DNA from 2 places in the Cocleimonas sp. KMM 6892 genome. Region 1 is predicted to be linked to the other one. Evidence: predicted binding sites of a transcription regulator. Region 1 holds the regulator's gene; the other holds the start of a gene.

Region 1 (16,578 bases):
CGAATTCAAAGAAAGGTCCAACGTTTGATCTTAGCCTTAAAGACGTGTTTTTGGCGTTAGCGAAAGAAGTACCAGGCGAGAAAGAAGGTGAGCTCATCGCAAACCCATACAAAACATGGAAAGATGTTAACCCAAGTTTGCCAGATACAAAGATTGAAGTATTAGGTCCTCCACCAACGTCGGGTACTCGTGACGCATTTGCAGAACTAGCCCTTGAAGGCGGTTGTAAGAAGATCGATTGGATCAAGGCAATGAAAAAGACCGACAAGAATAAGTACAAAGAAGTTTGTCATACCGTTCGAGAAGACGGTGCTTTCATCGAAGCTGGCGAGAACGATAACTTAATCGTTCAAAAATTAGTGAGTAATAAAGATGCTTTGGGTGTATTCGGTTACAGCTTTCTGGATCAAAACTCAGACAAGGTGAAGGGCGCGATTGTCGATGGTGTAGAGATTTCTTTCGAAAATATTGCTGACGGTAAATATGCGGTTTCTCGTCCTTTATATTTTTATGTGAAAGGTGATCACGTCGGTAAAGTACCAGGGATTGCTGAATTCCTTACGGAATTTACATCTGAAGATGCTTGGGGTGATGATGGTTATTTAACTGAAAAAGGTTTAATTCCACTCAGCGAAGAAAAGCGTGAAGAAGTGGGTAGTGCTGCAAGAGAGTTAAAAGTACTCAGTCTGGATGCGGGTTAAATATAGGTAATATAAAAATAATTAAGTAGTTGCCGAACCCTCTTCTTCTCCTAGTTATGGGGTTTGGCAACATTTTGTTTTTTCCGGCCTGAGTCGTTGATACATGCTAGATGCATAGATGACTGCATAGTTAATACAGCGCAAAAGATTTTATCTTACACTGCGAACCCGTATTAACTTCGACGATTCAGACCAGAAAGAATAAGTTCTTTTTTATTGTACTTTTAAGATTGTAATTAAATTTTTTTTGAGATAAACATGCCTACACAGACCATTCTTATTACCCTGATAGCATTGCTTATTTTTAGCTATTTTATTGGGCATAAAAGATCTATCGCAGTATCTAGTTTAGATAAGGGTAGACGTAATTTACATTCAAGACCGCACTATTACGGTTATATGGTAGCAATTTGGGCAGGTATCCCCGCGTTACTGATATTGATGCTTTGGTCTGCTTTCAACTCAAGCATTATTACTTCATTAACAGTTTCTGGTTTGCCAGATACGCTTCAAGCTGAATCCAAAGACACGCTTGGTCTAATCATTAACGAAGTAAAAAATCTCGCTGTTTCTGGTCAGATTGCCGAGGAAACAGATGCTGTAAAACGCGATGCTGCCTATCATTACCAACGTCTCCAAAGCATCAGTACTTTGGCGAAAACGGTTGTGGTTTTTGTCGCGGCTTTACTCGGTATGTTGTTTGCCTGGCGATTAATTAACCCAGAACTCAGAGCAAGAAACAAAGTAGAAACTGTAGTGCGCTGGGGAATGATCATCTGCGCCTCTATCGCGATTTTAACAACGGTAGGTATCGTGTTTTCGGTGCTTTTCGAATCGATACGATTCTTTGAATCTGTGCCAGCGAGTGATTTCCTCTTTGGTACAAAGTGGAGTCCACAAACCTCGATTAGAACTGATCAGGTGGGGAGCTCAGGTTCGTTCGGTGCTATTCCATTATTTGTTGGTACTTTATTGATCTCCGTGATCGCATTGGTAATTGCTGTACCGTTAGGGTTGATGTCAGCGATTTATCTTTCTGAATACTCAAGCAGAAGAGTGCGTTCATTTGCCAAGCCAACGCTAGAAATTCTGGCGGGTATTCCAACGGTTGTGTATGGTTTTTTCGCGGCACTTACGGTGGCTCCTTTTCTTAGAGACTTAGGCGAAACCATTGGTTTGTCTGTGGCATCAGAAAGTGCGTTAGCCGCAGGTGTGGTAATGGGAATTATGATTATCCCATTCGTGTCTTCCTTGTCAGATGACGTTATTTCCGCTGTGCCACAAGCGATGCGTGATGGTTCGTACGGCATGGGCGCAACCAAGTCAGAAACTATTCGTCAGGTTGTTATTCCTGCGGCACTCCCGGGTATAGTTGGTGGTGTGTTACTTGCGGCATCTCGTGCAATTGGTGAAACCATGATTGTGGTGATGGCGGCTGGTTTATCCGCGAATTTAACCGTCAATCCATTAGAAGCAGTGACCACGGTTACGGTGCAAATAGTCACTTTGTTAACAGGCGATCAAGAGTTTGATAGTCCTAAAACTTTAGCTGCGTTTGCGCTGGGTCTTGGTTTATTCGTTATCACCTTGTTGCTCAACTTTGTTGCGTTGCAAATTATTCGAAAGTATAGAGAGCAGTATGAGTAATTCAAATTCCACTGAAATTATAAGAGCGGGTTTAAAGAAGCGTTACGCTAGAGAAAAGCGCTTCCGTCTGTTTGGTATTGCTTCATTGATGATTAGTTTTGCCTTTTTATTGGTATTGCTTTTCACCATCGTAAGTAAGGGCTGGCCTGCTTTTCAGCAAACCTATGTGAAACTTGATATCGAGTTGGATGAGTCTGTGTTAAAAGTAAACAGTAACTCCGATGAAGATGCCTTGTATTCGGCAAACTACCAAAAAGTAGTTAGAGCGAGTCTGAACAAAATGTTTCCGGGTGTTTCAGGGCGCAAGAAAAAACGCGACTTGAGAAATATAGTAAGTAACTCGGCAGCATATACCATCCGTGATGATGTGTTGGCTGATCCGAAATTACTCGGCACCAAGCAGACTTACTGGTTTTTAGCGAAAGATGATATTGATGTTTTTATGAAGGGTAAGATAGATCGAAACCTTCCTGAAGATGAACGCCGTCTTAAAGATTATCAATTTGAGTGGATCGATAAGCTGATAGAAGAAGACAGGCTGGAAAAACGTTTCAACACAGTACTGTTTTCAAACGGTGATTCGCGAGAGCCAGAGCAGGCTGGTATGAAAGGAGCCATTATGGGTTCTTTATTCACCATGCTGGTAACCTTGATGTTATCTTTCCCGATAGCGGTTGCGGCAGCAGCTTACCTCGAAGAGTTTGCACCACAGAATAATAAGTGGGTTGATATCATCGAAATTAATATCAACAACCTGGCGGCTGTGCCTTCGATCGTATTTGGTCTATTGGGGCTGGCGGTCTATATCAATTATTTTGGTGTTCCGCGCTCCACACCGTTGATAGGTGGTTTGGTATTAACATTGATGACATTGCCTACCATAATTATTGCGAGTCGTGCGGCAATTAAATCAGTGCCACCTTCTATTAAAGAGGCGGCCATTGGTTTGGGAGCATCACGCGTCCAAACCTTATTTCAGCACACACTGCCTTTAGCAATGCCGGGTATTTTAACTGGTACGATTATCGGTATGGCGCAAGCACTGGGCGAAACAGCACCGCTGTTAATGATTGGAATGATAGCGTTCGTGGCGGAAGTGCCAACCGGAGTATTAGATCCCTCAACGGTTATGCCAGTGCAGATTTACCTGTGGTCTGACAGCCCAGAGAGAGCGTTTACTGAAAGAACCTCTGCCGCTATTATGGTGTTATTAGGGTTCTTGGTAGCGATGAACCTAATCGCCATAATGCTTAGAAAGAAATTCGAGAGACGCTGGTAAGCTTTATTCCCTGAGATAAGATCAACAGGTATAAAGTACTAGCAACGAGATTGACCAAATTTATTAATTGAGTAAAAACTATGACTGACGTTATCAATACAATGCCAGGAATGCCAAGAGCGGCTCCGTTAGAATCAGAAACGCCAAAACCTGCTGTTGATGCAATTACCGGTGAAAAGCACCGTAGTGAATTTGATGTAGAAATCAATGGCACGGTGGGTAAGCCATTAGTCGACAACGCTAAAATGAGTTCACGAAACTGTGATGTGTTTTATGGCGATAAGCAGGCAATATTTGGTGTCGACTTAGATATCGGCAACAATGAAATTATTGCCATGATCGGTCCTTCTGGTTGTGGTAAATCGACCTTTTTGCGCGTGTTAAACCGCATGAATGACACTATTTCAATTTGTCGTGTTACCGGTGAGCACACTCTGGATGGTGAAGATATTTACGGCAAGAAAACAGACCCGGTTTTACTGCGTGCCAGAGTCGGCATGGTGTTTCAGAAGCCAAACCCTTTCCCTAAGTCCATTTACGATAATGTGGCTTATGGTGCGCGTTTGCATGGTTTGGCATCTAATCGTTCTGAGCTTGATGACTTGGTAGAAGCGAGTTTGATTAAAGCAGGCTTATTCAAAGAAGTTAAAGATGATTTGCAGAAACCAGGTACAGGTTTATCAGGTGGACAGCAACAGCGTTTATGTATTGCTCGTGCGATTGCGGTAGACCCTGAAGTAATTTTAATGGATGAGCCAACCTCGGCACTTGATCCTATCGCTACAGCAACCATTGAAGAGTTAATGGATGAACTGAAATCAAACTATACCATTGCTATTGTGACTCACTCAATGCAGCAAGCTGCGCGCGTTTCGCAACGCACTGCTTACTTCCACATGGGTAAGCTGGTTGAAGTGAATGATACCGATAAGGTATTTACTAACCCTGAGCATCAATTAACAGAAAATTATATTACTGGGCGCTTTGGTTAATACATTGGTGAATAAACCTAAGCGAAATGTGCATCGTTAAAAGTACACGCTTAAAGTAACGTTAAAAGGTAAAAAAATGGAAATAGGGCAGCATATTTCACAGCGCTATAATGAAGAGCTGGAAGATATTCGAAACCAAGTGCTGAAAATGGGTGGTTTAGTAGAATCCCAGGCAGAGCAAGCGGTAAAAGCATTATTAGAGTCTGATTTTGAGCTGGCGAAAGCCGTTGCGAATGGCGATGAAGCAGTTAACCAGATGGAAGTGGATATCGATGAGGAATGCACTCGTGTGATCGCGAGAAGACAACCTACCGCTTCTGATTTACGTTTAGTTGTAGCCGTTGTAAAAGTCATTACAGACCTCGAAAGAATAGGCGATGAAGCAGAAAAAATTGCTCGCTATTCTAAAAAGCTTGCGAAAAAACAAAATATCACAAGAATGCACTCCGAGCTTTCACACATGAGTCAATTAGTCTTGACCATGCTGCATGACTCATTAGATGCATTTGCACGACTTGATGCTGATGGCGCAGTAAGAATTCTCGGTAAAGACCAGCAAGTGAATGTTGAGCTGGATAATTTGTCGAGATTATTGATTACCTTCATGATGGAAGACCCGCGTCATATAAAGAGTGCTTTGAGAGTAAGCTGGTGTGCGCGTTCATTAGAACGAATCGCTGATCATGCGCAGAATATCTGTGAATATGTTATTTACCTGGTGAAGGGTAAAGATGTACGACATACGTCTTTGGAGCATATCCGTTCGAAATACTTTCCGTATGACATTGAAGACGGCGAAGAATAAGGTCGATGAAATTAGATGTTTGAAATTTTATTAGTTGAAGACGATCATGCCATAAGAGAAATGTTACAAGGGTTTCTGCTGGGCAAGAGCTATAAGGTAAAAGCCGCTGAAAGTGGGGGGGTGGCATTTGATATGCTTGCCGAGAAGAACCCAGACCTTATTTTGCTGGATTGGATGTTGCCGGATATCAGTGGTCCCGAGATTATTAAGCAAATACGAAAAAATAAAATTCAACGAGATATACCTATCTTAATGCTTACTGCGCGCGCCGAAGAAATGGACAAGGTAAAAGGCCTTGAAGTTGGTGCGGATGACTACATGACGAAACCCGTGTCATTAAAAGAGCTAGACGCCAGAATCAAAGCATTAATCAGACGATCGCAAGGTTTAAGTGTGGATAAAACAATTACGCGTAAGTCAGATAAAGGTTCGTTGGTGATTAATCTGGAAAATAATTCGCTTTTGATCAATGATGCCACTGTGGATATTGGTCAAACAGAGTTTCGTTTATTGCATTATTTTATGCGAAAGCCAGAAAGAATACACAGCAGAGCGCAACTGTTAGATCAAGTCTGGGGACAAAGCACGTTTATTGATGAGCGTACAGTCGATGTCCATATTCTGCGTTTGCGCAAAGTGCTCAAACCTTATGAGCTTGATGACATGTTAAAGACGGTGAGGGGCGCAGGTTATCGCTTTACTGAAAAATTAGATGGATAGTAATGACTGGAGTACTGAACGCTGGCGCATCGCGTTAGTCCTGTTTGTCGCCTTTGTGGGAGGCATGCTCACGGGCTATTGGTCCTTGTCCCTGATTCTTTCGCTCGTCACTTATATCGCTTGGTTGCTGTACAAACTCAAACAACTACATATCTGGTTAATTAAGGGGGCAAGCCCCTCGTTATTACCTGACAGTAATGGCATTTGGGAACGCATTACCCAGCAAATCCAGAATACGCATAAAAAGAGTGATCGACGCAAAGATCGCATGGTGAATTTACTCAAGCGTTTGCAAGGTATTATCACCGCGCTACCTTATGCAACAGTCGTGCTTAACGGCAATAATGAAATCGATTGGGCAAACGGTATTTCGCAGGTCTATTTAAATGTCGATATCAAAAAAGACAGAGGGCAACGTATCGATAACATTATTCGCTTACCGCAAGTGAATAAACTGCTGGAAACAAAATCCACCAAAGAAATAGAAGTAAGTCTACCTACAGGCGATTACGGCCTTGAAAGACAAGTGGCGATTCAGATTATCCCGGTTCAGGGGGATTTGAAGTTATTAGTCGCAAGAGATGTGAGTGAACGCGCTACCATCTATAGAATGCGTAAAAACTTCATCGCCAATGCATCACACGAACTACGTACGCCGTTGACGGTAATAGCAGGTTATCTCGAGATTATGCAGGAAGATGATAATCTACCTGATAGCTTGCAACCTGCAGTGTTAGCAGCCTCTGATCAATCTATTAGAATGCAGCGCATTATCGAAGATCTACTCACTTTGTCACGTCTGGAAAATTCCGAGCTGAGCGATAACTCGAGCAGCATCATCGACGTACCTTCAGTTCTGAATAGAATCTGCCATGATGAAGCGACATTGATTACCGGTGATACGCATATTATAGAAAAAGACATTGATGAGAGCTTGAAGATAAAAGGCTCTGATGCGGAAATTATCAGTGTATGCAGCAATCTCGTCCACAATTCAGTCCGCCACACTCAGGATGGCACCAAAGTAAAAGTGATTTGGAAGAAATCTGCAAAAGGCGAAGGCTGCCTCTCTGTTGTCGATGATGGTCAAGGCATTCCGGCTGAGCATTTAATGCATTTAACGGAGCGTTTTTATCGTGTCGATAAAGGGCGTTCTCGCGATAAAGGCGGCACGGGTTTAGGTCTGGCAATTGTTCAACATATTGCCCAACGACATGGCGCCAAGCTGGATATCAAAAGTGAAGTGGGCAGAGGCTCAACGTTTTCTGTGTGTTTCCCTGCCAGTCGAGTTGTAGACGACTAATTCCTTGTTAATTTTTTGATTAGGCACCCCCCTACTTATAGGCGTTTTTTTTAATATCTATTTAGGGAGGTGCAAATGTATAAGCGTTGCCTTTCATTTAATTCATCAGACTTTCTTGTTTATTTCTCTCTCTAGTTTTATATAGATCCGATTAAAATCTGCATTTCATAAAACCTTAACCATTTTGTAATTTAACCTTCATATTATCTTCTTACTATTCCCTGGCTTGCTACGGCATTTTATAAATCAAACCAAAAAGGAATAATTGTGAGTAAAGAAACATTTGACCCAACGCGTTATAACCATAGCGCTAATGAGCCATTTTCATCCGTGCTAGAAAAAAAGCTATCAAGACGTGACGTACTTAAAGGTGGTGCTGCATTTGCTGCTTTAGGTCTGTTCAGTAGTTTTGGATTAGCGGGTTGTAACAGCAGCAGTAGTAGTGATGATGAAGCATCAGAATCTCTTTCATTAGGTTTTAAATCTATCGCAGGATCTAAAACAGACGCTGTTGTGGTGCCATTAGGTTATAGCGCTCAGGTGTTAGCACCATGGGGAACGCCGCTAAACAGCATCGCTTCTGAGTGGAAGAGTGACGGTACTAACACCGCCTTAGACCAGGCGAATTCACTCGGTATGCATCATGATGGTATGCAATTCTTTCCTCTGGATGGCAGTTCAACAGACGGTCTTTTATGTATCAATCATGAATATATTGATAGCAATGCGCTGCACTACGACGGGGCGGTTAGAGATTCGGAATTTGTACGTAAAGAAATAAATGCACATGGCGTTACGGTAGTGCGTGTTCAATTAACGGATAACGGCTGGCAAGTGGTTAAAGATGACGCTCATAATCGTCGTTTTACTGCAGCAACTGAGATGGATATTTCTGGTCCATTAGCGATGACAGCGGCATTAATCACACCTTTTTCAACGGCGGGTAACAAAACACGCGGTACTTTGAATAACTGTGGAAACGGTTCTACACCTTGGGGAACTTACTTAACATGTGAAGAAAACTGGCCAGGTTATTTTGTTGCCGATGAAGCAACCATGACTGAAGACCAGAAGCGAATTGGTATTTCAAGTTTAACCAGTGGCAGATACAACTGGCATGATCAAGCGGGTAGTGCAGATGAAGTTCAAGGTGAATTTAGTCGATTTAACCTAACACCAACTGGCGCAAATGCCTTGGAAGACTATAGAAATGAGGCAAATGGCTACGGGTATATCGTAGAAATTGATCCTTATAACCCAGATTCTACAGCGGTTAAAAGAACCGCGTTAGGACGTTTTCGTCATGAAGGCTGTGCTTACGGTAAGTTAGAAGCTGGCAAGCCGATTGTGTTTTATTCCGGGCATGATTCACGTTTTGAGTATCTGTATAAATTTGAATCAACTGCAATGTGGGATCCTGCAGATGCTGACAGAACAGATCGTTTGGACGTTGGTGCTAAGTACATGGATTCTGGCACTTTATACGTAGCGCGTTTTGATGATGATGGAAAAGGAATGTGGTTACCTTTGGTATTAACTACTCCATCTGCCGACGGTAGCGAAACATTGGCAAATAGCTTTAGCAGCCAGGCTGATATCATTCTTAATACAGCTGGTGCGGCAGATATAGTTGGGGCAACCCCAATGGATCGTCCTGAGTGGACAGCAGTAGACCCAGTAACGGGCACGGTTTACCTGACACTCACCAACAATACGCAGCGAACCGATACGACTAACCCGGCAAACCCACGTTTGAATAATGCGTTCGGACATATTATTCGTTGGGATGAAGTCGAGGGTAGCAATGAGTTTGATTGGGATATCTTTGTCTTTGGATCACCTGAAGACGCAGATGCTGAAACAAATCTTTCGGGGCTGGATGAATTCAATCAGTTTGCGAGCCCAGATGGTATGGCTTTTGATGCACGCGGAATTATGTGGGTACAAACCGATAACGGTGCTGACGAAGTGACTAGTTATACCAACGATCAAATGCTAGCGGTTGTTCCCTCTAAACTGGTCGATGCGGACGGTAATCAGGAAGTATTATCTGCAAGCAATCAAGCAGAGCTGAGACGTTTCTTTGTTGGGCCGAATAATTGTGAAGTCACAGGGCTTTCTTTGACGCCTGATCAAAAGAATTTCTTTGTGAATATTCAGCATCCGGGTAATTGGCCTTATAGCACAAACGCGGCAGAGGAAACGCCTGCAGGAACTAGCGTTCGCCCTCGTGCCTCAACTGTCGTTATTATGAAAGATGATAATGGCGAGATTGGTGTATAGATTAGTGGCAAGCACTAAATGTTGAAGCTGTAATAACAGCGAATTTAAGCCTCATTAATGATCGTATTAATGGGGCTTTTTTTATCCATTTATTTGCAGATATTTCTACACAAGAGGTTTTTTGTCATCGTTCTGAAATATTGATGTGCTTGAATAGCAAGGTCAATGAATAAAAACAGCAGGGCTATGAATACAATACTATTAGTCGAAGATGAGAAGCCAATCCGATCGATGCTTGACTTCGCTTTAAAAAAAGCAGGCTTTCAAACATTAGAAGCAGAAGACGCTTCTCAGACACGGTTACTGTTAAAGAACAATGATCCAGATCTGATCTTGATGGACTGGATGCTGCCTGATGCATCAGGTGTCGATATAGTCAGATCGTTAAAAGGTCAGGTTTCAACCTGTCAAATTCCTATTATCATGCTTACCGCAAAATCAGAGGAAGCGAACAAAGTTTCGGGCTTGAATGCGGGCGCTGATGACTATGTGACCAAGCCTTTTTCTCCCAAAGAGCTGATAGCAAGAATTCAAGCCGTTTTAAGACGCAGTAATCAAGAGGCTGAAGAGCAGGATGTGATTCGTGTCGGCCAGCTAGAAATTGATAGATTGTCACACCGTGTCTCGTTAGTGGGAGAGGCATTAGATTTAGGCCCAACTGAATACAGGCTGTTGTTATTTTTAATCGAACACCCAGATCGTGTTTTTAGTCGGGAAAATCTATTGAATCAGGTTTGGAGTCGCAGTCCTTATGTTGAAGAGCGCACTGTGGATGTCCATATTTTAAGATTACGCCGAGCCCTGGCGATAGAAGGTTATGACAACGCCATACAAACCGTTCGTGGCATTGGTTATCGTTTTCACTGTGATAAGCGCTGAATCAGAACTTAGTCAGAGTTAAGCCAGAGATGAGCCAGAATTAACAAGCGCTGGATGCATTGTCATAAAACCTTAACAATTCTGTAATAAAGCGGTCACATTCCAAAACTATTATTTGCGCAGCTTTGGTGAGCAATGAATCACGTTGTTACCAATCTTGTATTAATGATTTTATATAAAAACTTTGGAGCAAAAATAAATGAAAAAAGTAAGCTTGGTTGTTGCAACGGCAATAGCAACCCTTTCATTCTCGAATGCAATGGCTCGCGACCATATCGAAATCGTAGGTTCTTCTACGGTTTATCCTTTCTCTACAGTAGTTGCAGAGACGTTTGGTAAGAAGACTAAATTCAAGACACCTAAAATCGAATCTACAGGATCAGGTGGCGGAATGAAGCTTTTCTGTGAGGGTAACGGTATCGATACACCAGATATCACTAATGCTTCAAGAAGAATTAAAGAATCAGAATTCAAAAAATGTGCAGATAACGGCATTAAACTAACAGAAGTTAAAGTAGGGTACGATGGTATTGCTATCGCTAATTCGAAAGCTTCTCCAAAGTATGCGTTAACGCGTCAGGCTATCTTCTTCGCAGTAGCAAAGCAGGTACCTGAAACTGACGGAAAAGGTGGTTACACAGGTAAATTGATCCCTAATACTTACACTAAATGGAATCAGATTTTCCCATCATTACCAGCAACTGACATTAAAGTAATGGGTCCACCACCAACATCAGGAACTCGCGATGCATTTGCTGAGCTTGCAATGGAAGGTGGTTGTAAGACTGTTCCATGGATCAAAGCGCTTAAGAAGACAGACAAAAAACAATACAAGAACATTTGTCACACAGTGCGTGAAGATGGTGTGTATGTTGAAGCTGGCGAAAACGATAACTTAATCGTACAGAAGCTTGTTGCTAGCCCTGATATGTTGGGTGTATTTGGATTTAGCTTCCTTGATCAAAACTCTGACAAGGTACAAGGCTCAAGCATCGACGGTAAAGAACTAAACTTTGACACGATTGCTTCGGGTGAATACCCAGTATCTCGTCCACTTTACATGTACATCAAAAATGACCATGTGGGTAAAGTACCGGGTATCAAAGAGTTTGTTGCTGAATTCGTTTCAGATAACACTTGGGGTGAAGATGGCTACTTGGCTGAAAAGGGTATGATTCCAATGCCTGATGATGAGCGCAAATCTTTTTCTTCAGCTGCAACTTCTTTAAAAGCATTATCAATGTAAGCTTTTAAAATGCAAAAATGTAGTATTTGTTACATCAAAGAGCCCGCTTAGCGGGCTCTTTTTTTGTTTGTAAAACAGTAAATATCAAAACCCACCACCCTACTTAGGGGCCGTTTTTTTAAATAACGGCGAAGTCGGTGGTGATTAACTGGTAGGCAATACTGAACATCACTAACCCGATAAGAATATTAAGAAACTTCCATGCATTCGGTTTAGCAAATACGGGCGCTAGTAAGCGTGCTCCATACCCTAACGAAAAGAACCAAATGAATGATGCGCACACTGCGCCAATGGTAAAATACAGTCGTTGTTCGCTTGAATAAGGTGAGGCAATGCTGCCAATGAGCAACACAGTATCAAGATAGACGTGCGGGTTTAAAAATGTCAGTGCTAAAACGGTAGTCACAACTTTACGTAAGTTTTGTGAGTTACCATCTGCTGCCGCAATTTCTAGTGTTTCACTTTTAAACGCAGAGCGAAGGCTCATTAATCCAAAAATAATAAGATAGGTCGCGCCCAACCAGGTAATGATCTTCAGCCAGTCTGGGTGGTTATGCACAAACTTTCCTAATCCACTTGTACCGATCACTATTAAAATGGCATCCGATAAAGCGCAAATTAGGCAGATGATAAATACGTGTCGCTTAATCAGCCCTTGTTTAAGGACGTAAGCATTTTGGGCGCCTATAGCTATGATCAGGCTGGCACCTAAGATCAAGCCTGTAAAAAATATACTCATATTTGAAATCGTGTTTGTGGGCTGGGAGCAGATCTTTCGATGAGCTAAGCAAGGTATGTAAAACAGCTTTGTAGTTTAACTTACGAGTGCAGTGGGGTAACAATGTTATTTTAAAAGATGCTCTTCAGGAAAAAGCACCTTAAAAATATCGCTCAAAGTAGGGGGGTGACTTATCTAAAAATGAGAGTGATGAGGGGCCTAGAAAAGTCTTATCTCAGGAAGAAAAAAAGCCCACAAACAACATAGTATTTGCAGGCTTTTTTAGTGGTCTATCAATTACACTCTTATTAGGTGACTTGCTATTGCCATTAAAATGATAAAAAGCGTACTGCCAACTAATGATCTAACAATTGGCGGTAGAACTTCGCAATTATCATCGTTTTTTAATGATGTTAGCCCTAATAAGTTTTTAATTAAACACGCCATAGGATGCTCCCCTTCGTGATTCTTTAAAAACAATAAACTATAAATATTTAGAAGGATAGATGAAAGCTGTGGCCGCTATTCCACGACTCATGAAACTATCATTAAATATTCATAGGTATAATAATAGTAGCATGAAAAAACTGAATAGTTCATTGTAATTCAGTCTAAAGATGAGGTTTGATATTTATCAAAGCTTTGTTTTTATTAGATTTATTTAGCACTCAAAAGATTATTCTTAATCTTTTGAGTCTTCATCCTTTTTAGTAGGAGCGTTTTCTTTTGTATCATCTTTAGCAGTATCGTCGATGTCAGTATCTGAATTATCTTCAGTCTTGTCATCATTAGTTTCATCACTGCTTTGATCAGTAATGTTATCTTCGTCTGCTTCAATACGATCCAGTTCAGCTTCCATTTCGTCGTCGGTAAGCTCTTCAAAATCTTCAACCACGTCAGTGCCATAGAATTTTTCAGCTTCTTCTGACTCACTTATTTCGCCACTACCTTCAGACAGAGAATCTTCGTTATCTTTATTATCAGTCTCTTTAGACTCGTCTACAGCATCAGATGGGCTGGACATATCGAAAGCATCATCATCGGTGTATTCGTTAAGCCCTGTCTCATTATTTTCATCATTATGAATAGTGTTGTCAGAATCGTCTTCATCAAACTCTTCATAATAATTATCATCATCTTCCCAGAGTTTATCCGCACTAATAGCGGCGGTGCCTGCTGCTGCAGAAGCGGCAGTTTTCTCGGCAGCCTCTTTTTCAGCATTGATGTTATCTTTGGCTTCGCTCGCTTCTTCGATTCGTGTTTTAAAGAAGCCGCTAAAAATGATGCCCAATTCAAACAATAACCACATTGGAATGGCTAACATAATTTGCGAGATTACATCAGGAGGCGTTAACAACATGCCAACAACAAAAGCACCAACGATGACATACGGGCGCTTTTTCTTTAAATCTTCAGCGGTCGTCATACCCGTGCTAATCAGTAATATCGTGGCGATTGGCATTTCAAAACCAAAGCCAAATGCCATAAACATCATGATGGTAAAATCGAGATACTGCGCGATATCCGGGCTAAAGACGGCTACTTCAGGTGCAAATTGCGGAATGATCTTAAACATCATCGGTAGCAGAATGTAATATACAAAAGCTATGCCGAGATAGAAGAGGAAAATACTCGAAGCAATCAGTGGATAAATTAAGCGTTTCTCGTGCTTATACAAGCCTGGCGCAACAAACGACCATAGCTGGTAAAACAGGTAAGGCAGGGCAATTAAAAAAGCCACCATTAAGGTTAGCTTCATGGGAATAAGAAATGGCGCGACAGGGCCAATGATTAACATTTCCTGGCCTTGATCAACCAGTGGAGCTGCTAGCCAGTTATAGATATTTTTAGCGAAGGGAAATAGACAAACAAAGGCAACAAAGATAACGATAACCGCTCTTAGTAGGCGGTCTCGCATTTCGATAAGATGAGAAAGAAAACCACCCGTAGCGGTTGCTGGCAGTTCACTGGCCGAAGTTTTACTATCGCTCATACTGTCTATTTACTACTTGTTGAGGAAGCTTTTTCGGCTTCATTGATGCTATCACCGAGCATTTCCGCAGCCTCATTAACTTCACTAGAAACTTCGTTGCTGGTGTTTTTCATCATGTCTCGTAATTCACTGATTTCTTCTTTCTGTTGGGCAAGCATGGATTGCATTTCATCTGCGCGAATTTCTTTTTCGATATCTTCGCGTGTATTCGCAATAAATGCCTTCATTTTACCAACAAATTTACCTACCTTTGAAGCAAGGCCGGGTAATCGTTCAGGGCCTACCACTAGCAGTGCAATCACGCCAATGACAAGCATTTCCAGAAAGCCAGAATCAAACATTAAAAACTACTCGAAAGGGGTTAGTCTAAAATTGTGAAAAACTTATGACTTAGTGGTGTCTTTAACTTTTGAAGTCGCGTCGATAACATCGTCAGCAGCATCTTCAATCGATTCTTTCTTGGCATTCACGCTATCTGCGCCACTTTTCATAGAGTCTTTGAAGTTTTTAACCGCTCCGCCTAAATCACCACCCGCATTGCGTAGGCGCTTTGTGCCGAAGATAACCACTACGATTACTAAGATAATTAATAGTGACCATGGGCTAATTCCGCCTAATCCAAATCCGTATAACATACTATTCCTCTCTTCTGTGATTCTTTAATGTACCGCTAACATCTCTAAGTTAGAGACTTTTAATTTAATGCTTTTATCTGGTGCGTTTACTGTCGACTTGCTTTTTCGACTAGACCAGATGTTCCAAATCGACGTTCTAATTCTTTTAACACGTCATCTGGGTGTAAATTTTGTTGTGCTAATAATACTAGGGTATGAAACCATAAGTCAGCAACTTCGTAGACTATTTTATCTGGGCTTTTGCCGTTTTCAGTATCTTTGGCAGCCATCACGACTTCCGTCGCTTCTTCGCCTACCTTTTTAAGAATCGCATCCAATCCTTTGTCATACAATTTTGCTACGTATGAACTGTCAGGTTCAGCCGATTTGCGAGCCTCAAGAACATCTGCAACGTCTCTAAGCGTATTATTACTCATACTCTTATCCATAATATGTCCTTAAATGCGCATTTCAATGCCTTGATCCTGCATAAATTGTTTGGCTTCACCAACGGTGTATTCATTAAAGTGAAAAATACTTGCCGCTAAAACTGCATCAGCGCCAGCGATGGTCACGCCATCGGCTAAATGCTGAAGATTACCTACACCGCCAGAAGCGATAACAGGGATATTAACAGCATCTACGATCGCTTTTGTTAAAGGTAGGTTAAAACCTGATTTTGTGCCATCTTTATCCATGCTGGTGACAAGCAGTTCGCCAGCACCATAGTCTGCCATTTTTTTTGCCCATTCAACGGCATCGATACCTGTGTCGTTGCGGCCACCGTGGGTGAATATATCCCACTTATCTGGTTCGCCTTCTTTGCTGACTTTTTTGGCATCAATGGCAACAACAATGCATTGAGAGCCATAGTATTCAGCGGCTTGTTTTACTAATTCTGGGTTGTGAATGGCAGCGGTGTTGATTGCTACTTTATCCGCGCCGGCGTTGAGCATTGTGCGAACATCTTCCAGTTTGCGAATACCACCACCAACAGTCAGAGGTATAAACACTTCGGATGCGATCGCTTCAACCATGTGGACCGTGGTTTCACGATCATCAGAGCTTGCAGTTATATCCAGAAAAGTGATTTCATCTGCGCCTTCGCGATTATAGCGTGCGGCAACTTCAACCGGATCACCCGCATCGCGGATATCGACGAAGTTAACACCTTTCACGACGCGTCCATTATCAACGTCGAGACAAGGGATAATGCGTTTTGCTAATCCCATCTTATGCCATTCTCTCAGCAAATGTGTCGACAAACTCATGCGCTTTGGCAAGGTCGATCGTACCTTCGTAGATCGAACGACCAAGAATTGTACCTGTGATTCCTGAAGCTTCGACATTACACAGTGCGATAATATCGTCCATATTGGTAACGCCACCAGAAGCGAT
Region 2 (16,578 bases), on a different contig from region 1:
CCAGAAGAAATAGATTTACCAAAAGTCTATCGCCAGATTTGCCATCACTTTGCCTTGGCAAATTCTCGAATGTATAACCCGGTTCTTGTCGACAAATTGAACAAGCTAGTGGTTCGTGGACATCATAAGCTATACAGCAGCAGAACTAATTTCATCGGCAATATAATGAAATATTTTGCAGTCGATTTCCCTCGCTTAGTCAGAAAAGAATGGAAAATAGTCAGCATTGCTGCAGCCCTTTTTTATGTTCCTTTTATCGCTATTATTATTGCCATCCAGTTTTTTCCTGACCTTATATACAGTGTCATGGATGGAAGCATGGTTAATAATCTGGAAGATATGTACGAACCAGAACGTAATCAGCGATTTGGCCGTGAACGAGAGTCAGATACCGATTTATACATGTTCGGTTATTATATAAAACACAATATTGGCATTGATTTTAAGATGTTTGCAGGTGGCCTGTTATTTGGTATTGGCGCCATCTTCTTCCTGGTTTTTAACGGTATCTTTCTTGGTGCGGCATTTGGTCATATGACCCATATCGGTTATATCGATAGCTTCTGGGGCTTTGTTGTTGGGCATGGCGCATTTGAGTTAAATGCCATGGTTTTATCAGGTGCTGCGGGTTTAAAACTTGCTGAGGCGCTAATCCGCCCAGGTAGAAAAACCCGAGGTCGAGCACTGATAGACAATGGAAAAATCGCTGTATTGATAATGTACGGCGTGGTCGTGATGAGTGTAATAGCTGCATTTCTGGAAGCCTTCTGGTCATCAACAGTCATGCCTGTGATGATTAAATATGTTGCCGGCGCGATACTCTGGACTGTGGTTGGTATGTATTTCTATTTTCTTGGTCGCACGAGTCGGGCTTCAATACACTCATGAATCTCAATGAAATAACAGCCAATATCCGTTTGAGAAACCCTTGGGAAGCTATTGATCTTGGGTTTTCGATGGTGCAAAAGTGGTGGCTATCCATATACCTGCCACTCGCACTTTTAACCTTTGGCATTGCATCCGTTTTATACCTTATTTTTCCAAAAGGAAATGTCTGGATTGCCAGCCTGATTTTCTGGTGGTTAAAACCTCTCTATGACCGAGTCATATTACATATTTTAAGTCATAAACTATTTAATGATGAACTCAGTACCTGGCAAGTGCTTAAAGCACTGCCTTCATTAATCTGGAATACCGGGCTATTTCAGAGCCTGACATTTAGACGATTCTCATTATCCAGAGGTTTTAACTTACCTATCTGGCAATTAGAACAGTTAAGAGGATCTCGCAGGTCCGAACGACAATCGGTATTGCATCAAATCGCACACACTTACGCCGCCTGGTTAACCATTGTGATGGTCAATATCGAAATAGTCATTGTCATTTCATTATTTGGCTTATTCATGCTTTTCCTTCCAGAGAAAACAGCCAATGATTTTTTTGTGGGGATGTTTTCAAACAAAGTAGAATACGAAAGATGGATCGATCTACTGAATTATTTATTTTATGTTTTTGCGGTCACACTGATTCATCCGTTTTATATAGGTGCGAGTTTTGCCCTGTATATCAATAGAAGAACGCAACTCGAAGCATGGGATATTGAACTGGACTTTAAAAAGCTAGCATTGCGTTTTGAAACGCTCGCTAGAAATCTAATACCCGCCCTTCTTTGTGTATTTACCTTATCTCTATTATCTACGTCATCACCTGTCGCAGCAGATGAAGCAACTAATGTTGATGCGAATTCTGAAATAGAAGTCACTGAGTTTCTATCTGATGAGAGACTTCCCGCAGAATCGTCAAAGCAAGTCATCAAAGAAACAATGCTGACCAAAGAGTTAAATGACAAGCAAACCGTCACTTACTGGGTTAGAAAAGATACCGCCAAAAAACCTAAAAATGATCCTGACAAATTTTCATTTGCAGACTTCTTCGAACCCTTTGCAAAAATAATGGGTTTCATCATTGAGTTTGCCTTATGGATATTGGTCGCTATTGTTTTATTCCTGTTATTCTATTTTCGTGATAGTTGGTTACACCTCTTCAATATCGAACGAAAAGCCAAGAAAGAAAGCTACCAAGCACCTGAAGTTATGTTCGGTATGGATGTTAGACCCGATTCGTTACCTGATGACATCATCAGTGAATCCAGGAAACTCTGGGACAATAAACAACACAGAGAGTCGTTGAGTTTATTGTACCGTGGCGCATTAATTAGACTCATTAATATTGAGCAGGTTCAACTTAAAGACAGCTTTACAGAAGGCGATGTACTGAAACATTCACAAAAGAAAATAAGTGAGGCTAAGCACCTATTTCTGGATAATCTAACCAGTAACTGGAAGATGATCGCTTATGCGCACAGACATCCTACAAATGAAGCGATGGAACAGTTATTCAATACATGGGTTAGTGATTTTGCCATTGAAAAAGTGTTATCAGATTTAGAATCAAACACTTCAAAAAAAGATGGTAGCAAAGATGAGTAAACCACTCGGAATCACTATCACTGCTTTATTCGCGTTATTACTCGGTGGCGCTATCTATGTGTTTTTAGAAACGCATGAGAAAAAAGAAAAAATCATCCACACGGGTTTATTTGGCGAAGCTAGAAGCAACCCATTATATGCCGGACGCGTCTTCCTTAAACGTATGGGTATCCCAACAGAAACCAAAACCAGCGTTCAGGGTTTTACTGGCTATCCAAGTACCGACACCGTTATCGTCATCAATTCTAAACGCACAACACTATCCGCTTATCAAACTCAGCAACTCATCAACTGGGTTAAAAGAGGCGGTCATGTGATTGCACTCGCTACGAATAAGTGGCGCTTTCACCGATCAGATAAAAGCCTGGAATCGGATGATGCTGAATCAATTGACTCCATAGAGGGTTACCAAAGTACCTCTATCGACAGTCGATTGACAGATAATATGTACAGTCCCGATCCTCTGCAAAATTACATGGGAATCAGTACCGGTAACAAAATTCAGTATGAAGACTTATCAGCTGCTGATAAAAAGCAGCTTGATCAAATTGAAGAACACCAAGAAGAAAACGATAGTGCAGATGACTCCACTGAACACCTATTCAAAATCAAATTACAGGATGCTCCAAAAGCACTAGCCATACAAAACAATTGGTTTCACCCTATTCTTGTAGACCCTTATTATCAGGATAAAACAGAAATCGTAAAACTACGTTCTTCTAATTTCATCGTGAGACAAAAAATAGAAAACGGATTAGTTACTTTAGTTTCTTCATTAGACTTCGTAGAGAATAAGCAAATTGAGAAAGCTGATCATGCAGAAATTTTCTGGCACCTGATACATGGCATCAATCAACCTATCGACCAACCTTCAAAAGTCTGGTTGATCCATAGTGACAAAATGCCACCGTTATGGGATTTGATCTGGCGAAATGCCTGGATGTTTATTATCTCTTTACTGGTACTATTTATTGCATGGTTATTACTGGCAACTCGCCGCTTTGGTCCTGCAATCCCTAAGCACGCAGAAGATCGTCGTAGCTTGACTGAACACATCAGTAGCAGTGGTTCTTTCTATTGGAAATACAACCATAAACAAGAACTTCTTGAAAGCACCCGGGATGCTATCAATCAAAAGTTAGTGCTATCACACCCTAACTGGAATCATTTAAACGAAGAGCAGCAAGTAACTCTTGTGGTTAAAGACCTGGAATTGAGTAAAGCAATTAAGGTAGACCCTAAAGATATTCATCGCGCACTTTTTTCAACATCCATTGAAAAGCCTGATGAATTTACGCAGACCATTCGCACCCTTGAAATCATTAGAAGTACGAAATAGAAACAGAAACAGAAACAGACAACTAAAACTGAAAATATAAATACTTATCAATACGATACAAACGAATTAATGAAAGGCCACAGTATGACCGAAATGACAAATATGACGCTTGAACAAGCTAGTGAATTAGCTCAACAATTAAAAACAGAAATTGGCAAAGCTGTTATTGGCCAAAAACAGGTAATACATGAAACGCTAATTGCATTGATTGCGGGTGGCAATGTATTAATTGAAGGCGTTCCTGGTCTTGGCAAAACCTTATTAGTGCGGGCTCTGGCAGCAACGTTTTCAGGTCAATTTAACCGTATTCAGTTCACCCCGGATCTGATGCCTGCTGATGTAACAGGACATACACTCTATGATCTGGACAATAAATCTTTCAGCGTTCGTAAAGGTCCTGTATTTACCAATTTACTACTTGCAGATGAAATCAATCGTGCGCCAGCCAAAACCCAATCTGCTCTATTAGAAGTAATGCAGGAACGTCAGGTGACCATTGAAGGTGAAGCGCATCCTGTGCCACTACCATTCATGACATTAGCAACACAAAACCCGCTAGAACAGGAAGGCACCTACCCTTTACCCGAAGCACAACTTGATCGTTTTCTACTAAAAATCTACATCAATTACCCACGAGATAACGAAGAAAGTTTAATGGTTGCCGCTGTGACGAATAAGCAAACTGGTAATCAACTGAATATTTCAAATGTATCAGCAGTAGCCACTCCGGCGACGATACAAGCCATGCAAGCTTTGGCAGCGGATATTGAAGTCGATAAAAGTGTTATTGAATACGCGGTAAGAATCGTTCAGGCAACACGTGATTGGCACGGTCTTAGTATTGGCTCTGGTCCCAGAGGAAGCATTGCATTAATCAGCGCTGCACGCGCTCAGGCGATGTTACATGCTCGCGATTACATTACACCTGATGATATTAAAGCAATTGCATTGCCGGCCTTACGTCACCGTGTAGCTCTTGCTCCCGAGATGGAATTAGAAGGCTATTCAACGGATCAGATATTGCAGGGTATCCTCGATAAAATCGAAGCACCTAGACAATAAAGCACTTTTTAAATCCATAGATAATAAAAACATGCTTTCTAAACTCCCAATCCCGGATCGACAAACCTTCTACTTGATAGCGGCGCTTGCTGCTATCGGTTTGATTGCAATATTCATCCCTGCGTTAACCATGTTGTGGAAGATTTCAGCAGCCATAATTGCTGTTATTCTTATTGCTGATTTGATTATTACCTTCATTTCAAACCCCAAAGATATCATCACGGTAGAACGCCACTTACCCGGATCGATACCACTGGGAGTCAGCCGTCATATTGAATTAATCATCCATAATAAAAGTAGCAAACCGCAAAACCTCGATATATTTGATCATTTTCCGAATGAAGTCCATGCAGAAGGCTTACCCGTAAATGTCAGTATTCCGGGAGAACAGCACGCAGAAATACAGTACAAAATAATTGCCAATCAAAGAGGAAAATTAATTTTTCCCAAGGTGCAAATCAAACTGCAATCGGTGTTTAAGTTTTGGCGTATAAATCAGTACTTACCAGTCAGCAGTGAAACCAATGTGTATCCAAACTTTGCGGCTATTTCTCATTATGCGCTATTAGCCACTGACAATAATTTAAGTCAGATGGGCATCATCAAAAAAAGAAGGCGTGGTGAAGGTCAGGATTTTCATCAGCTAAGAGAATATCGTGAAGGCGACGCGATGCGTCAAATTGACTGGAAAGCTACTTCCAGAGTGCAAAAACTCATCTCGCGTGAATATCAGGATGAGAAAGATCAGGAGATTATTTTCATGCTGGATTGTGGTCACCGCATGATGGCTAAAGATGATGATCTTTCGCATTTCGATCACACCTTAAACGCTTTATTACTGCTTTCCTATGTGGCTCTGCGACAAGGTGATGCTGTCGGTTTAATGACATTTTCGGGAGAAGATCAACGCTGGTTTAGTCCACGCAAAGGACAACACAATGTGCAGCAAATCCTTAACACGGTGTATGATCTTCAACCCAGCACTTCATCCCCTGATTACAGTAAAGCGGCAACGGACTTATTAATTCGTCATAAAAAACGTGCCTTGGTGATTATTTTAACCAACACCCGAGATGAAGATGGCGATGATCTGCTGCCCGCGATAAGCATTTTGAAAAAGCGCCATCTGGTATTACTCGCCAGCCTTCGTGAATCGAGTATTGCCGATATGTTAGATAAACCGATTGAAGATTTAAACGACGCGCTGGACAACTCAGCGGCGCACCATTATTTGCAGCAACGCAAGAGTACCTTTGAAGAATTAGTAAACAACGGCATTCGAGCCATGGACGTCAGTCCTGATAAGCTCACAGTGGATTTAATTAATGCGTATTTATCGATAAAAAGTAGCGGTACGTTATAAGGGAATCATATCGTTTTTAGCTTAAGTATGAATTAGACAAGGATGATAAATTAGACATGTATGATAAATGCCTAAACTAAAACCCACCCCCCTACTTTGGAGGCTTTTTTTGCTATCTTTATGGATTTATTAAATGTTATGAATCTGGCAAACAGATGGATTATTTAGTGTTGTTTGGCATGTGCTTAGCTTGTGCTTAACTAATGATTAATTAAAAAACATTAAAGCATTTGAGACAACATCAGTATTACCACAAAAGCAGCAACCGAATATGCCACTAGCTGCATCAATCGACCTTTGTGATCAATGACAGATCCCATATTGGTAATTTGATTCTTACTCGCGACTTTTACAGTTGGCACCGACATTTTTTTGCTACGAATAGAACCACGCTTAAACTTTTTATTGAATTCAGTAAAGTCTACTTCGATAGTCTCATTAATGGATGCTTTTGCTAACGCCTGCACCAAGGGTAACTCACGGTGATGAATGGGTTTCACAGAATGTAGTTGCTTACGCCAATTGAGTTTAGCCATAGCAGAAACCGAACGTTCATTGCCGTACTCATCAATCAGGAAATACTCAACTACACCTTTGCCTGAAGAAACTTCTTTAAACTTCTGTTGTTTCAAGCGATAACGAATTCGTTGTGTGTAAGTCATAAACTTGAGATTAGCAGAATACTATTTAGTGCCTAATAATTTCAGATAAGGGGCTTTTTTTTCAGCGTTAAATGTATATAAAAACGGTGTTTATCGCTCAAACACCGCTATAGATTCTACATGGGCAGTCTGCGGGAACATATCCATCACACCTGCCCCCACGAGCTTGTAGCCATGCGTATGCACCAATTCGCCGGCATCGCGTGCCAAAGTTGCAGGATGACAAGATACATAGACAATACGTTTCGCTTTTAACTTACCAAAGTACTCAATAATTTCTTTAGCGCCAGAACGCGGTGGATCCAGCAGAATGCAATCGTATTGTTTTTTCAGCCATGGCTCACTTTTTAACTCTAATTCTGTACCCATTAAATTACAGGCAAAATACTCGGTATTATCGATGCCATTAGCCTTAGCTGTTTCACGCGCACGCTTAACCATGACCAAATCACCTTCTACACCCGTCACCTGCGCCGCATTTCTTGCAATAGGCAGAGTAAAGTTACCCAAACCACAGAAAAGATCCAGAACACGTTCTGAGCCTGTGAGTTTCAATAGTTCAACCGCACGCGGCACCATTTGTGTGTTGATGCTGCTATTGACCTGAAAAAAGTCCTGAGGACCAAAGGCTACTTTGGTATCAAATGCCTTATGCTCGTAATACAAACCTGGATTCTGCCCTGCTTCAGGCCAGATTAAATGCACGGTATCCGGGCCTTTAGGCTGAAGATAGAGCTGGAAATTATGCTCTTGAGCAAAACCAATCCAAAGTTGTGTGTCTTGATCCGATAAAGGTTTTAGATGACGGATGATCAATGCCGTATCTTCATCACCCACAGCTACTTCAATCTGTGGCGTTGAATCACGCGAATCCATCTGATAGATCAACTTCTGGAAATCTTCTAGCTTCAAGCCAACCGATTCATGCAATACCACACAGCTGTTTATATCTGCTAAGAAGCCACCATGTCTTTCGCGAAAGCCAACCAGTACTTTATCTTTTTTGTAGACGAACTTGACGCCCAAACGTGCTTTACGTCGATACCCCCATGAGTCTCCCGTCATCGGTTCAAAGACTTCTGCAGGCTCTACTTTACCGAGGTGCTTAAGACCATCAAGCATGGATTGCTGTTTGTATTTTATTTGAGCTTCTGAACTAAGGTGCTGTAACGAACACCCCCCACAAATTTCATAGTGTTCACATTTAGGCTCGACACGATCGGGTGAAGCCGTTAAGACTTCTTCTATTTTACCTTCATCATGACTACGATTTTTCGAGGTATAAATAAACGTGACCTTTTCACCCGGCAACGCACCACTAACAAATACGGCTTTTCCGTCGATATGTGCGACGCCACGTCCTTCGTGACTGAGTGATTCGATTTCTGCTTCTACAGGATCTTGAGGTAAGCGTTGTTTTCTAGTGCGTCTGCGTGCCATTTGTGATTGTCCAAACGACACCCCCCCACTTTAGAGGCTTTTTTGATTACTAACTATTTCAAATAAACAGATAGCAACAAAAAAAGTGCCCATAAGTGGGGGGGTGGCATTTTATTGATTTAGGAACCGTTAATTACTGTATAGCTTAATTATAGCTCGGAATTTAGGTTCGGAATTATAGTTCGGATTAAAAAGTCGGGCATGATCCCACAAAGTTGCTATCAGATAAACCCCAACGGTTATCAAAAGGCGCATGAGGATCTGACGAAACCTTGCCTGCTTCCATCGCTTCCCAAAGTTGACGCAGATTAATATGTTTTACTGAATCATTGGGATAAATCGCCAGACCACAAAACTCGTCCAATTCCTCTAACAGTCCATCAGGCAGTTCGGGGTGAAAAATTGATCGGGCCAATACCTGTGCATTAACCTTATCTTCTTCAAGTTCTCCACCTGAATAGGCAATTTTATGAATCTCGGTGAAGAAACGATACAAACGTTTATCTCTAGAAGGCGTTGAATAATAATCATATTCAGACGCTGTCATACAACTGCGCTTTCCTTGATCTTTCAGTCGCTGAATATATGCAATACCATCATTGACATAATTCACGCGCTCTTTCGCAAAAGAACACAGGCTATGCATTAAACGCATGGTTTTCTCTTCGAGTGGCTCTTCTCTACGTTGTAATTTTTTAGAGATCACATCAGTAAAAGGGATGTACTCAAGCCCAACTTTCTGAGCAATTTGATACTGCTCATTACTATAACCGGGTTGTTGCTGAATAGGTTTAGCGATATTTCTTGGCCATTTAAATCGACGGTACCCATCGCTCATACCAACCGCATCATGTGGAATGAAGAAGGGAAATGAATACAACTGAATCATATTCTTCGGAGAGGCAGGTGTGGTTGAGCTCATGATCGCTGTTACGCCTGTATCGGTAATACCCGTCATGGCATAAGAATGCGTGCCCGGTTCTACGTATAAATCCCCTGCTTTGATCTGTGCTAATTCAATCGGGAAAGAATCATGTGGCAGACTACGCGTACCTACACGATCATTCATAAATTGTGCAAACGCTCTGAAGCGTTGATCTTCTGGTAATTTATCCCAGTTTGTCATGGTATTGCTGATGTACTTATTCTTCTTACCCAGATAATGGATTTTGAATGGCAGTTTATTTTCGTAGGCAAATACCGCACGCATTAAATAGATGGCATCAGCACAATCGTGAGGAATACGATCGTATTGTGGTCTGATCTTGCTCATAAAGAAATCAGGTTTCCATTGAGTGCTCACCCATTCCTGATACTTCAATTCCCAACTATCATTCCAGTAATTGTTTCCGGACTTCCATACTTCTGCAGAAGCCGATTTAGCCATTAATAGCATTAACAAAACAAGCGTGTACTTTAAAAAAGTAAACTGAAAAAAGCGCATTTTTATCCCCTAATAAATAAACAGCCCAGCTTTAAAACAAAGCAATTTAATTCTCTTTTTTACCGTTAAAAAAATTCTTTTTTACACCCCCCCACTTACAGAGGCTTTTTTATTATTCGGCTTTAAAAGACGGTATTAAATTGCAAACGGCAGTATAGCAATATTGAGTAGAAAGCTCTACTGCATCAATAACTTGTTCTGTTTGTACATTAATGAAAACTGTTTTTTTCGTATAGCGGTGCGTTTAGAAATATACGTATAAAGTAGATCGTCTAGCGTGACTTTCGACTCTGCTTCCAGCAAATATGAAAAACGCGTAGATTCACCCGAATTTTCTGAAGGTTTTAAATGCCCAATTAGTGTGGATACTCCACTAGAATTCGAGGCCTGAATTTCAATCTTTGGGTTATTCATATTTAGCTCATTTTTGGATGAGAAAAGAGCCTTATAAAAACTCACAGGGTATTGTTGTTGTAGGCGATGTATCTGATTTTGTAATTGCCAGATTTTATCCTGACCTTCAGGCAGTTCGCCATTTTCCTGCAGTTCCCATTGCGTTTGCATTTGCAGGTTATCTAATTCTGCTTTGGATTCCATCACCTGTAGAAAGCTTGCTTGCTGAATTCCGGAACTCTGAGCCGTTATCTGTAACTGATCAATAGGTAAATCATCACTATTTTCTGTGCTTGTTTTATTTAAGCGTGTGAAATTCAATGTAAGAAAAGTATCGATCACATCGTCTTTAAAGGTTATTTGGCTATGACCTTTAAAATCAGTAAGGATGGATTCAGATAAACGTTGAGAATTAATGCGCAATTGGGGTATCTGTATCGATGCGTTTTTATACGATACACCCGCATCTACTGATTCTATTGACGTTTTAATTGACAGATTATTTGTATCATTCACATTTGAATCTGATAACTTATCTAGATATTGAAAATTCATCAAACCATTATCAGCACTTAACTGAATAATAGGTGAAGCGTAATCTAATCGGGAAAGTTCCAATGAGCCGCGATAAGACAAGGTACTCAGATTATAAATAGCCGTTAACTTTGCATCTAACCACTCAGCGTTAAACAAGGATTCGAAACTTGATTCCTTATCAAACCCTATTATCACAACACCAGTGGGCAAATCATTGGGGAAAATATTCTGAATATTTTCCTTAGACTCTGCAGAAAAACTTTTTGGGTCGATTCGAATATACCAACGAGAGACGCCGTAATCGACCCCCTTCTTGGTTATGAATAACGGTCCATTCAGGGATTTCAGCGTTAGCACAAAATCACCCAACCAATCGTCCAGCAACGGTATATCGGAACTTACACGTACTGAAGCTGATGACCCGAGAAGGTGTTTTTTATAGTCGAGCAACTCTAAACGAAAGGGCTTTTCGCCTAACTTATCCGTTTGAATTTCCAGTACCTGACGAAAGTCTTTTTCTGCCTGAACTCCCAGGTACCAACTCATCACTGCCCATAGTAAAAAAGTTGATAAGCAGATCATCACCAAAATGGATAATAGTTTTCTCATTGATAGATATTTCTACTCTTATGTTTTGTTATGAAATAATTAAGTTACGATAAAAAAGTGTCACAAACTGACAAAAATGCGTCATTTTATCCCACTTAAGTTACTGTATTAAAATGATTTAATTCTATTTTTACATAACTCTATTAAGTTTAGATTCATCCGCAATTTGTTAGTATTGGAAAGATACAATACTTTTATTTTGAGTCATTAGAGTATTACTTTAAATAATAAAAATAATTTAGAAACAAAATCAGGATAAAAACATAGTTAAAGATCGATGTAAAAGATCAACAGTAATAAAAATAAAAATTATGCCACAAACACCACATACATTTGCCTCTAATAGCATCATAGAGAAAATAGCTCATACAGTTATACACACTAAAACTGTCATAGCTGCTGCTGTGTGCCTGCTTTATCTAGGCTCTCCTAGTATGGCAATAGCGCAAGGTGTTAACGCTGGCACAGAAATACAAAACATCGCCACTGTAACCTATGAAATAGCTGGGGAAGACCAATCTCCCATAGAGAGTACCCCTGTTGGAAACAGTAATCCCGGTGTAGGCAACGGCTCACCCACGATGTTCAGAGTAGACCGTAAAATAGATCTCACTGTAACAGGAAATAACGACGCAAATGTCGTACCTGGTGAAACTCAATCAGAAGTTACGTTTACCTTAACCAACGAAGGTAACGATTCTCAGGAGTTCGCATTAACGCCTGAAGCTGCAGTTGTCAGCGATGATTTTGATCCAGCAAACTGTAGTTATGAAGTGACTGCAATAAGCGGCACACCCTTACCGGGCGTTGTAATACCAACGACGGGTAACATCCTTTTAGGTCCTGACCAACAGGCAAGCATTGCGGTAACTTGTGATATTCCGGTGGTTTCTGGAGGCTCTCTATTAAGCTCTGGAGATACCTCATTAATATCACTTACAGCTCAGGCTGTTAAAAATTCTGATGATTCCGTAACTACTGAAACCAGCGGTGTAGATACAGCTGAAAATATAGAAACCGTTTTTGCTGATGACCAGGGAACCGATGATGCAAATCGCGATGCAAGTCATTCAGCCCGCAGAACGTATCTCGTTTCAGTCTCTGCTACGCCTCCTACTCTATCTATCGATAAAAGTATCGTTAACTTTTTAGATACCAATGGCGGCACAACGAAAACATCTGGCACAGAAGTGACGTACAAAATACTTGTTACTTCTAGCGGTACGGGCTCTATCAATAATGTAGAGATTACTGACCCTACTCCAGCGAATATGACGTATAAGCCTTCAAGCATAATTTTGAATAGTACAAGTCAGAGTGACGCTAATGATGTTGCCGACAATACAGATTTTGGTATTTCAATTGCGAATACCGCGACCATTAAACTCGGAAATATTACTGCGGGTAGCACCCAGGAAATTCAACTTACTTACACCATTAATTAAAGGAATACACAATGAATAGGTATATAAAAATAAAAAAAATAGCAGTAGGCGTTATTGCTTCTCTTTTATTACTGTCGACTCAATCATTTGCCGCACAGCAAGGACATCTCAAAGTTACGTCTAAAGCGCAAAAAATGATTGTTGTGAATAATAATGGGCAAAAAGCCTATAAATTTGTTCCTGCCACTAAAATTCTTCCTGGAGAATTAGTGCAATACAATACGTATTTTCAAAATATTGGCAATCAACCAGCTAATAACATCAATATCGTAAACCCGATTCCGAAACACACGGTTTACCTTCCAAATTCTGCCCAGGGCAAAAATACAAACATCGTATTTTCTGTTGATGGTGGAAAACACTATGGGAAAGCAGGCACGCTAAAAGTTCGCGATAAAACGGGAAAGATTGTTCCAGCAAGACCTTCGGACTACACCCATATCCAATGGCGATACAATGGAAATTTAGCGCCTAATGTTCAACAGGCAGTAGCATTCAGAGTTCGCCTGCTATAAACCCTGATCTTACATAGACAAATATTAAAAAAAATATGTGATCTTTTAAATACAAACCACAAACCTTAATAGAGAAATACAATGAAAATGAAAATAATCTCAAGTTTAATTAGTGTGGCAGTTTTATCCGCTGTTACACACCCCATTTATGCAGCAGGTACTGCGGCAGATACAGACATCAATAATACTGCTTCTATTAGTTATAACGTCGGTGGCACCGCTCAAACACCGATTGAAAGCTCAGAAACTGGTAATAGCATTGCGGGTGTTGGTGCTGGAACAGCGACAACGTTCAAAGTGGATAAAAAAATCGACTTGTCTGTAACACCTGGCTCTAATGTCAATGTGGTTCCAGGCACATCTGCACAATCTATTACTTTCACCGTAACTAATGAAGGCAACAGTACAGAAAATTTCAACTTAACTCCTTCACAAGTAACAGGTGATATCTTTGATACTTCAGCTTGTTCCGTTGCTGCTCCTGCATCACTACCAGTTTCAATTGCTGCGGACGGTACAGCAAGTGTGACGGTAAACTGTGATATCCCCGCCAGTGGTGGTGTAGTCGTTAATGGTGCAACCTCGGATATTGACTTACTTGCAGTAGTTGATGGTGTCACAGAAACAACAGTTGCAGATACAGCTGATCAAGTTGATACAGTATTTGCAGATGACATTGGTACCGCAACTGACGAGGCTATAGCTGGAACAGGAGCAGCGGGAAACAGAAACGCTGCGCACTCTGCGATTAATACTTACGTCGTTAACACTGCAGATATTACTGTTAAGAAAACATCGGAAGTAACCGAAGACCCATTTAATGGAACAACAAACCCAAAGCGTATTCCTGGTGCTACGATTGAGTACACTATTGAAGTAACAAACGCTGATGGTGCTGCAGATGCCGCAGGACTTATCATTTCTGATATTTTACCTGTTGGTACTGGTGCTGTAGGTGGTGCAACCGCTTCTACCAATGGGCTTCAATTCGTAAGTTGCTCTTCAACGGGTGATGCAACTGCAGCAGTAACGTGTAGCGAATCAGGCGGAACAGTTACTACAAGTGCCTTCACTTTACCGGGTGGATCGGGCTCAGCGTCTGTTCAAACACTTACCATTATTGCAACTGTAAAATAAGCCAGCCTATTTTATAGAAACCACACTAATCTCATCACAGATTAGTGTGGTCATTCTAATAAAAATAAGTAAAAAATATGCGGCACATCAGCAATATAGCGTCTAGCTTCAAGCGCAAGCTTCAGAGAAACAGAATTACTTCTAAGTCTTCCTTGGGTAGCTCTGTGGGCACTATATTCTCAATCTTCCTGTTATTGATATCGATAACATTTCATTCATCCGCGACTGCTGAAACGTTAATTACTAATACAGCCACGGCTAATTATTCTATAAACGGTATCGATAAAAACAAATCGAGTAGCGTGCAATTTACAACCGATAATATTGTTGTTGCTACCGGAATTACACTACAGAAAAAATCCAATATCAGTCGAGCCATTGTTGGTCAAATCATAGATTACAGTTTAATTGTTACTAATAATGCTAATGCAATTCAGGCCAATCTATCCATTGAGGATTTATTACCAACAGGTTTAGAATACCAGCAAGCTAGCGCTAAACTTAACAACTCAAGCATAAATACTAGTGACATATCACTAAACGATAATGATATTACTTTTAGTTTGGGGGATATGCCTGCAAACGCAGTCTGGACTATCACCTATAAAGCTAAGGTCACAACGACTGCTCCTTTGGGTTCAGCGATAAATCAGGCAATTGCAAGCTCAGACACCACTGAATCTTCGCCTGCACAGGCCACAGTTACTATTTATGAGCAAGTTATCGTAGTACCAGTAATACCCACCGTGCCTTTAGAGATAGAGAAGAAAGCGAACATTAACACCGCTAAGGTCGGTGATAGTATTGTCTACGCAATAAACATAAAAAATCCAAATTCCAAAAACATACCCAGTGTCACACTCACAGATATCTTGCCTGTCGGTTTGGCGTATAAAGTCGGGTCTGCAACATTAAACAATAACGCTATAACAGCAGATACTTCAGAAGGTTTACATTTTAATTTAGGGAGCATGTCATCTAATAGTGAATGGACAGTTACCTATGAAACCACTGTTACTGATGAAGTCACTTCTAGAGATTTGGAAAACTCAGTGACAGCGACTTCATCTGATACAGATGCTAACTCTAATACCAGTAAAGCATTAGTGACTGTTGTTAATGATTCTATACAAATCACGAAAACAAGCAGCGAAGAAAATGTATACGTTGGAGATATTGTCACTTACGACGTTGTTGTGAGAAACCCAGCACTGCACGATTTAAGCAATTTGATTGTAAAAGATACCCTCCCTAATGGTTTCATTTATCAATCAAATAGTTTTACATTAGATGGTCAAGCACTCTCAGATTCTGAGATTTCTTATAGTGGTAATAATTTATCCATCAATGTTGATTCACTTGCTATAGGTAGCACTATGACACTGAGTTATAAAGTGTTAATCAGTGATGCTTCTGAGAGTGGTGATGTAGTCAATCAGGTTCAGGCAAACAGTACTTTTGGGACTTCAGATATAGCGACTGCTAGTGTCAAAGTACGTACTCCATCAACCATAAATTTCTTAAAAATTAATGAAGCGGGCAATATCGAAAATATCCCCTCGAGTGCGTATAACGCTGATCAAAATGGTGGTAAAAACTGGCAAGCAATCAGTCAGATTACGTTGCCTAATGGAACAGTTATCAGTCTACCAAATCCGCAGCCTATAATTGATGCGAAAGATTATTCTGTTTCAGAACCGGTTATCATTGAAGTAATCGATAAAGACCAAAATGTTGATCCGGATAAGCTCGAAACCATTATAGTCACAGTAACTATTCCCGGTACCAACGATACTGAAATTCTATTACTCACGGAAACAAGCACCGACTCTGGAATTTTCAGAGGGGCTGTTTTAACCACGGCAGCATCTACTCAAAAACAAAATGGCGTTTTAACAATTGCAGATGGCGTTAAGATCAGCGTTTCTTATCTGGATCAGGATGATAAAACAGACACAAGTGCAACTGCGGCTTTAGTGGTCCCTGATACAAAGCTTTCACTGTCTAAGACTGTAGATAAAAGCTCCGCGTCAATTGGTGAATTAGTCAAATATACTCTGGATTTCCAAAACACCACTGGATTCAATTTATCTAATATAAAAGTGAATGACTTACTGCCACTTGGATTTCGCTACGTTTCAAA

Evidence for each region. The regulator PhoB, encoded in region 1, activates phosphate uptake and scavenging genes when phosphate is short. The targets are predictions, from matches to a motif close to GNNTGTCATAAAACTGTCANAT.
Region 2: the regulator PhoB is predicted to act here: its motif matches at 11,383-11,404, upstream of OO007_RS18315 (DUF945 family protein).

What each region holds. Positions count from the first base shown of each region.
Region 1 covers NZ_JAPFBV010000001.1:340,747-357,324, reverse strand. The annotation lists gene OO007_RS01640 (PstS family phosphate ABC transporter substrate-binding protein) at 1-701, shown strand, start outside; gene pstC (phosphate ABC transporter permease subunit PstC) at 960-2,348, shown strand; gene pstA (phosphate ABC transporter permease PstA) at 2,341-3,627, shown strand; gene pstB (phosphate ABC transporter ATP-binding protein PstB) at 3,708-4,619, shown strand; gene phoU (phosphate signaling complex protein PhoU) at 4,696-5,424, shown strand; gene OO007_RS01615 (response regulator) at 5,440-6,144, shown strand; gene phoR (phosphate regulon sensor histidine kinase PhoR) at 6,137-7,447, shown strand; gene OO007_RS01605 (PhoX family protein) at 7,715-9,730, shown strand; gene phoB (phosphate regulon transcriptional regulator PhoB) at 9,917-10,609, shown strand; gene OO007_RS01595 (substrate-binding domain-containing protein) at 10,809-11,855, shown strand; gene OO007_RS01590 (LysE/ArgO family amino acid transporter) at 11,974-12,594, opposite strand; gene tatC (twin-arginine translocase subunit TatC) at 13,256-14,566, opposite strand; gene tatB (Sec-independent protein translocase protein TatB) at 14,572-14,907, opposite strand; gene tatA (Sec-independent protein translocase subunit TatA) at 14,950-15,201, opposite strand; gene OO007_RS01570 (phosphoribosyl-ATP diphosphatase) at 15,288-15,629, opposite strand; gene hisF (imidazole glycerol phosphate synthase subunit HisF) at 15,639-16,412, opposite strand; gene hisA (1-(5-phosphoribosyl)-5-[(5-phosphoribosylamino)methylideneamino]imidazole-4-carboxamide isomerase) at 16,414-16,578, opposite strand, start outside.
Region 2 covers NZ_JAPFBV010000008.1:5,813-22,390, forward strand. The annotation lists gene OO007_RS18275 (stage II sporulation protein M) at 1-888, shown strand, start outside; gene OO007_RS18280 (hypothetical protein) at 885-2,489, shown strand; gene OO007_RS18285 (DUF4350 domain-containing protein) at 2,482-3,828, shown strand; gene OO007_RS18290 (AAA family ATPase) at 3,913-4,890, shown strand; gene OO007_RS18295 (DUF58 domain-containing protein) at 4,922-6,253, shown strand; gene OO007_RS18300 (hypothetical protein) at 6,475-6,915, opposite strand; gene rlmD (23S rRNA (uracil(1939)-C(5))-methyltransferase RlmD) at 7,006-8,355, opposite strand; gene OO007_RS18310 (hypothetical protein) at 8,543-9,799, opposite strand; gene OO007_RS18315 (DUF945 family protein) at 9,977-11,338, opposite strand; gene OO007_RS18320 (hypothetical protein) at 11,650-12,783, shown strand; gene OO007_RS18325 (hypothetical protein) at 12,795-13,298, shown strand; gene OO007_RS18330 (hypothetical protein) at 13,380-14,435, shown strand; gene OO007_RS18335 (DUF11 domain-containing protein) at 14,513-16,578, shown strand, end outside.